DNA from 3 places in the Streptomyces sp. NA04227 genome. Region 3 is predicted to be linked to each of the others. Evidence: riboswitches for the same ligand, from Rfam matches in the RefSeq annotation. Region 3 holds a riboswitch; each other region holds the start of a gene.
What was found. Region 3 has a riboswitch for thiamine pyrophosphate ahead of HUT18_RS26850 (thiamine ABC transporter substrate binding subunit). Riboswitches for the same ligand answer to the same signal wherever they lie in the genome.
Positions count from the first base shown of each region.

Region 1: it holds a riboswitch for thiamine pyrophosphate, as region 3 does, so the genes downstream of both, thiC (phosphomethylpyrimidine synthase ThiC) here and HUT18_RS26850 (thiamine ABC transporter substrate binding subunit) in region 3, are expected to answer to the same signal.
Region 2: it holds a riboswitch for thiamine pyrophosphate, as region 3 does, so the genes downstream of both, thiO (glycine oxidase ThiO) here and HUT18_RS26850 (thiamine ABC transporter substrate binding subunit) in region 3, are expected to answer to the same signal.

Region 1 covers NZ_CP054918.1:4,021,942-4,024,253, forward strand. Annotated here, with positions in the region: gene HUT18_RS17110 (YibE/F family protein) at 1-810, opposite strand, end outside; TPP riboswitch at 883-1,053, shown strand; gene thiC (phosphomethylpyrimidine synthase ThiC) at 1,047-2,312, shown strand, end outside.
Region 2 covers NZ_CP054918.1:1,454,394-1,456,705, reverse strand. Annotated here, with positions in the region: gene thiS (sulfur carrier protein ThiS) at 1-155, opposite strand, end outside; gene thiO (glycine oxidase ThiO) at 176-1,360, opposite strand; TPP riboswitch at 1,357-1,470, opposite strand; gene HUT18_RS05995 (hypothetical protein) at 1,563-1,910, shown strand; gene HUT18_RS05990 (NAD(P)/FAD-dependent oxidoreductase) at 1,949-2,312, shown strand, end outside.
Region 3 covers NZ_CP054918.1:6,295,661-6,297,972, forward strand. Annotated here, with positions in the region: gene rlmN (23S rRNA (adenine(2503)-C(2))-methyltransferase RlmN) at 54-1,160, shown strand; TPP riboswitch at 1,232-1,359, shown strand; gene HUT18_RS26850 (thiamine ABC transporter substrate binding subunit) at 1,438-2,312, shown strand, end outside.

The DNA of each region.
Region 1 (2,312 bases), 2.3 Mb from region 3:
CCCGACCACCGCCACCACCAGCGGATTCGAGCCCTGCAGAATCGCCGGGAGGATGAACACGGTGAGCACCAGGAAGCTCACGGCCAGCGCGACCAGCGCCATCACCCCGCGCATCCGCCCCACGACCACCACCACGAGCGCGAACAGACCCGCGAGCACCACCAGCGGCAGCTTGCGGTTCACATCGGTGACGGAGTACTGGAGTTCGCGCGGCGCGTCCGGCGCGTAGGCGACGACCACCTTCTGGCCCTCGTGCAACTGCCGTGGCGAGTCCGGCTGGACGATCTCGGTGAAGGTGCGGCCCTTGTCCTTGCCGCTGGTCACCTTGACGGTCGCCTTGCTACAGGTGCCCTTGGCCCGCTGCTCGGCCGAGTTGCCCTCGGCGGTCGAGGTGTCGCCGTTGGGGGGTGTGGCCGAGGGGTTCACCGAGGAGCACGGGAGCTTGTCGAGCCGGGTCACCTCCGCCGACTGCGTCTGCCGGTCGAAGCCGACCCCGGTGCGCTTGTGGTCGGGGGTGTCACCGGGCCACAGCACGGCCAGGCCCACAACGACCGCCGCCGCGAAGGGAATCACCACCGCGGCGATGATCCGGCGCAGATGCCGGGAGACCGGCGCCGCCGGACCGTGGCTGTGCGTATGACCGTGCCCGTCGCCCCCGTGCCCGGCCGGACCACCGCCGTGACCACCGCCGCCACCGCCACCGCCCGCGCCGCCCCCGCCGTGTCCGCTGCCCGGCCCGTCGTGGCCGCCGTGACCGTGGCCGGGCGGCGGTCCGGAAGGCGGATTCGGGGGCTGCTGCATCGTCGTCACCGGCCGATCATCGCAAGAACGCCATGGGCCCACTGTTCAGCACGCCCGCCATGACGCTAGCGTGGAGGCACCTTTGCACAACGCGGGAGCTCGGAGCACCGGGCTGAGAGGGCGCTGAATCTCCGTACGGAGCAGGCATTTCGGACAGATTCCGAGGATGCCGGCCGACGGCGGGAGTGGCTGCGTCGACCGCCGAACCTGTTACCGGGTAATGCCGGCGTAGGGAGATAGGTCTCATGACCATTCACGACGCACGCACGCCTGCCTCCACACCGGAGGCCGGCACGGACGGCACACCTGCGGGCTGGCACAAGGCGTACATCGAGGGCTCCCGCCCCGATCTGCGGGTGCCGGTACGCCAGGTGCACCTCACCAACGGATCCGCCGTCACGCTCTACGACACCTCGGGCCCGTACACCGACCCGGCCGCCGAGCCCGACGTACGCGCCGGGCTCCCGGCGCTGCGCAACGCCTGGATCGCCGAGCGCGGCGACACCGAGGAGTACGAGGGCCGCCCGATGCGCCCCGAGGACGACGGCCTCAAGCCCAACTCCGCCGGGCTGCGCAACCTCGACGCCCTCTTCCCGGGCGGCGAGCGCAAGCCGCGCCGCAGCGCCACGGGCAGGCCGGTGACCCAGCTCGCGTACGCGCGCCGCGGTGAGATCACGCCCGAGATGGAGTACGTGGCCCTCCGGGAGAACGTCGACCCCGAGGTCGTCCGGGAGGAACTCGCCGCGGGCCGCGCGGTGCTCCCGGCCAACGTCAACCACCCGGAGATCGAGCCGATGATCATCGGCAAGCGGTTCCTGGTGAAGGTCAACGCCAACATCGGCAACTCCGCGGTGACCTCCTCCATCGAGGAGGAGGTGGAGAAGATGACCTGGGCCACCCGCTGGGGCGCCGACACGGTCATGGACCTGTCCACCGGCCGCAACATCCACACCACCCGCGAGTGGGTACTGCGCAACTCCCCCGTCCCCATCGGCACCGTCCCCCTCTACCAGGCCCTGGAGAAGGTCGACGGCCGCGCCGAGGAACTGACCTGGGAGATCTACAAGGACACGGTCCTCGAACAGGCCGAGCAGGGCGTGGACTACATGACCGTGCACGCGGGCGTACGCCTCGCGCACGTCCCGCTCACCGCGAACCGCAAGACGGGCATCGTCTCGCGCGGCGGCTCGATCATGGCCGCCTGGTGCCTCGCGCACCACAAGGAGAGCTTCCTCTACGAGCACTTCGAGGAGCTCTGCGAGATCCTCGCCGCCTACGACGTCACGTACTCGCTCGGCGACGGCCTGCGCCCCGGCTCCATCGCGGACGCCAACGACGAGGCGCAGTTCGCCGAACTGCACACCCTCGGCGAACTCAACCGCATCGCGCGCCGCCACGAGGTGCAGACGATGATCGAGGGCCCGGGCCACGTCCCGATGCACAAGATCAAGGAGAACATCGACCTCCAGCAGGAGATCTGCGAAGAGGCGCCGTTCTACACCCTCGGCCCG
Region 2 (2,312 bases), 4.8 Mb from region 3:
CCGAGGACAGTCGCGCTCCACCGGGTGCGGGGCACCACGGTCTCGTTGAGCGCGGCCGCCACGCCGGAGGGCGCGGTGGTCAAGGTGGCGACGAGGGCCGCCAGTGTGGTGGCCGGGTCGAGTTCGTGGGGTGTGCCGTTGAGGGTGACCCGCATCGTGGCGGGTGCGGTGTCGCTCATGTGGGCTGCTCCGTGAGGTGGTGGGCGGCCGTACGAAAACGTCCGGGGCTGAACGCGCGTGCCTGCTCGGGCAGTTCGCCCGTGGTCAGGGCGTGCGCGAGGATCTCGCCGGTGGCCGGGGCGAGCAGGACGCCGTTGCGGTGGTGACCGGTGGCGAGCAGCAGGCCCGGCAGCTCGGTCGGGCCGAGCAGCGGCGCGTTGTCGGGGGAGCCGGGGCGCAGTCCGGCCCGGGTCTCGGTGAGCGGGAGTTCGGTCAGACCGGGCACCAACTCGTGGGCGTCCCGCAGGAGTTCGTACACGCCGCCCGCGGTGACCGTGGTGTCGAAACCGAGTTCCTCGCTGGTGGCGCCGACGACCAGCTCGCCGTTCTCGCGCGGCACCAGATAGACATGGCTGCCGCGGACCATGGCGCGCACCGTCCGATTGAGGAACGGCGCCCGGGCGCGCGGCACTTGGAGCCGCAGCACCTGGCCCTTGACCGGCCGTACCGGCGGCACGACGGAGGGCGGCACCCCGTCGAGCGAGGCACTGTGACTGCCCGCGGCGAGCACCACCCGGTCCGCGGCCAGCACGCCGCCGTCGTCGAGCACGACGCCGGTGGCACGGTCGCCCTCGACCCGCAGGCGCCGGACCCACCGCCGGTGGAAGACCACCCCGGCCGACTGGCAGGCCCGCAGCAGCGCGGCGAGCAGACGGCGCGGGTCCACCTGGTGGTCGCCGTCCACTCGCAGACCGCCGCGTACGCCCGGGGCCAGCATGGGCTCCAGACGGCGGCACTCACGTCCGGTGAGCCACTCCGATTCCAGGCCCGAATCGCGCTGGAGGGCGTGCAGTTCGCGCAGATGGGCCCGGTCGTCGGCGTCCAGCGCCACGGCCAGGGTGCCGCAGGTGCGATGGCCGAGGTCCATGCCGGTGGCCGAGGTGAGCTCCGCGACGAAGTCCGGATAGGCGCGTGCGGAGGCGAGGTTGAGGGCGAGCAGGTCCTGTTCGCCGTAGTGGAGTTCGGTGACCGCGGCCAGCATCCCGGCCGCCACCTTGGCCGCCCCGCCGCCCGGTTCGGGGTCGGCCACCGCGGTGCGCAGACCGCGCTGCGCGGCCCGCCAGGCGGTGACGAGCCCGATGATTCCGCCACCCACGACGACCACGTCGCAGGTGGCACCGTTCGGTGCGTGAGATCGCACGACTGATCGGCTCCTCCCTTCGCCGGTATGACCCGGATCAGGTTCGTACGGTCGGAGGCCGCCTCAGCCTCCCTCTCAGCCCGGTGCGCCGGGCTCCCGCGAGTGCTCTACGTTGGTCAGCCTAACTCGGGCCGCTCCGGGGCCGAAGACCGCGGTGACGAGTGGCTCGCAGAGCACCGCCGAGGAGCAGGAGGAGCCGTACATGACCCGCTCGCTGGACGGGGTGTGGTTCGCCCCGGTGGCAGACCAGGCCCCCGGACAGGTGGGCGCCCGCACCCGGTTCGCCTACCACGAGCACGAGGGCCGCATCTGGGCCGAGTACGAGGGCGGCGACATCGCCTACGGGCGGCTCGTCGGCACCCGGACCGGTGACCGTATCGACTTCCGCTACCTCCAGCTCACCCTCGACGGCGCCACCGCCACCGGCCACTGCGTCTCCGAGATCACCGAACTGCCCGACGGGCGGCTGCGGTTGGCGGAGAGCTGGCAGTGGGAGTCGAAGGCGGGTGCCGGGACCAGCGTTGTGGAAGAGGTCACTACGCCTCGGTGAGCCGTCGGCCGGTGGCCCCGGCTGACTAAGGTGGGCAGATGACCGAGCAGACGCAGGCAGCGCAGCCGCACTCGGAGCCGGACCGCCCCGAGGGCGTGGTCATCGCCGGTGCCGGGATGGCCGGGGTGCAGACCGCTGTCGCCCTGCGCGACCAGGGCTGGACCGGCTCCGTCACGCTGCTCGGCGCGGAACCCCATCAGCCCTACGACCGGCCGCCGCTGTCCAAGGCGATCCTGCTCGGCACCGCCGAAAGCTCCGCCTTCGAGGTCGACTTCGAGGCACTCGGCATCGAACTGCGCCTGGGCTGCGAGGTCACCGCCCTGCGCCCGGCCGAGCACACCCTGGACACCGAGGCGGGCCCGGTCCGCTACGACCGTCTCGTGCTGGCCACCGGCGCCGAGC
Region 3 (2,312 bases):
TTGTCCACAGGCGGCACGGCCCACCCCCGACGATCTGCGACACTGGTGCAGTTATGCCTGCACCCGGAGAACTCACCTTCATCGCGCCCCGCGGAGCCAAGAAGCCGCCGCGGCACCTCGCCGATCTCTCGCCCGCCGAGCGCAAGGAAGCGGTGGCCGGGATCGGGGAGAAGCCGTTCCGTGCCAAGCAGCTTTCGCAGCACTACTTCGCGCGGTACGCGCACGACCCGGCGCAGTGGACGGACATTCCCGCCGGGGCGCGCGACCGGCTCAAGGAAGCGCTGCTGCCCGAGCTGATGAGTGTGGTGCGGCACATCAGCTGTGACGAGGACACCACCCGCAAGACGCTGTGGCGGCTGTTCGACGGGACGCTCGTCGAGTCGGTGCTGATGCGCTACCCGGACCGCGTCACCATGTGCATCTCCTCGCAGGCGGGCTGCGGCATGAACTGCCCGTTCTGCGCCACCGGACAGGCCGGTCTGGACCGGAACCTGTCCACCGCGGAGATCGTCCACCAGATCGTCGACGGTATGCGCGCCCTGCGCGACGGCGAGATCCCCGGTGGGCCGGCGCGGCTGTCGAACATCGTGTTCATGGGAATGGGCGAGCCGCTGGCCAACTACAACCGGGTCGTCGGCGCGATTCGCCGCCTGACCGACCCCGAGCCGGACGGGCTCGGCCTGTCCCAGCGCGGCATCACCGTCTCCACGGTCGGCCTGGTGCCCGCCATGCACCGCTTCGCCGACGAGGGCTTCAAGTGCCGCCTCGCCGTCTCGCTGCACGCACCCGACGACGAACTGCGCGACACCCTCGTCCCCGTCAACACCCGCTGGAAGGTCCGCGAAGTCCTCGACGCCGCCTGGGAGTACGCGGCGAAGTCGGGACGCCGGATCTCCATCGAGTACGCGCTCATCCGCGACATCAACGACCAGGCCTGGCGCGGCGACCTGCTCGGGCGGCTCCTCAAGGGCAAGCGCGTGCACGTCAACCTGATCCCGCTCAACCCGACCCCGGGCTCCAAGTGGACCGCCTCGCGCCCCGAGGACGAGCGCGCCTTCGTCGCCGCGATCGAGGCCCACGGTGTGCCGGTGACCATCCGCGACACCCGCGGCCAGGAGATCGACGGCGCCTGCGGACAGCTCGCCGCCGCCGAACGCTGAGCGCCCGCCGACCACCAGGGGCCGCCCGGTACCCTGGGCGGCGTACAACCGCATAAGCACACCCGCCTTTCACTTTCCGACAGGGGAGCGCCACAGCGCTGAGAGTGCGGCACGGCTCACGTCCCACCCAGCCGTCGGCCGCAGACCCTCTGAACCTCGCCCGGGTCATTCCGGGTAGGGAGTTCGGACGTAACTCGAGCTGTTGCGCCCTGCCCCGCGAGCCCCGGCCGCGGGGCAGGGCCGCGTCTCTTCCTGGAGCGCCCAGGAGGAATCGAAGTTGAGCACCGTCACCAGCCGCACCACATACGTGGGCGTCGCCCTCGCCGCCGCCGTGGGCCTCACCACGCTGACCGCCTGCGGCGACTCCGAGGACTCCTCGTCCGGCGGCAAGTCCAAGGACGTCACCCTCGTCACCCACGACTCCTTCGCCGTCTCCAAGGACGTACTGAAGGAGTTCGAGCGCCGCACCGGCTACAAGGTGCACCGCCTCAAGGACGGCGACGCCGGACGTGCCGTCAACAAGGCCCTGCTCACCAAGGACAACCCGCAGGGCGACGTCTTCTTCGGCGTCGACAACACCCTCTTGTCGCGGGCCCTGGACGGCGGCCTGTTCCAGCCCTACCGCACGCCCGAGCTGTCCTCGCTGGACGCGGCGACCCGGCTCGACAAGGAGCACCGGGTCACCCCGGTCGACACCGGCGACATCTGCGTCAACTACGACAAGAAGTACTTCGACGAGCACCGGATCAAGCCGCCGAAGACCCTCGAGGACCTGACCCGTCCCCAGTACAAGAACCTCCTGGTCACCGAGAACGCGGGCAGCTCCTCGCCCGGCCTCGGCTTCCTGCTCGGCACGGCCGCCGCCTATGGCGACGAGGGCTGGCCCACGTACTGGAAGAAGCTCAAGGCCAACGGGATCAAGGTCGTCGACGGCTGGGAGCAGGCCTACAACCAGGAGTTCTCCGGCTCCGCGGGCGGCCGCAAGGCCGGTGGCGAGCGCCCGCTGGTCGTCTCGTACGCGTCTTCGCCGGTCGCCGAGGCCGTCTACGCCGACACCCCGCCCAAGACCGCGCCGACCGGCGTGGCCACCGGCACCTGCTTCCGCCAGATCGAGTTCGCCGGACTGCTCAGCAACGCGAAGAACCCCGAGGG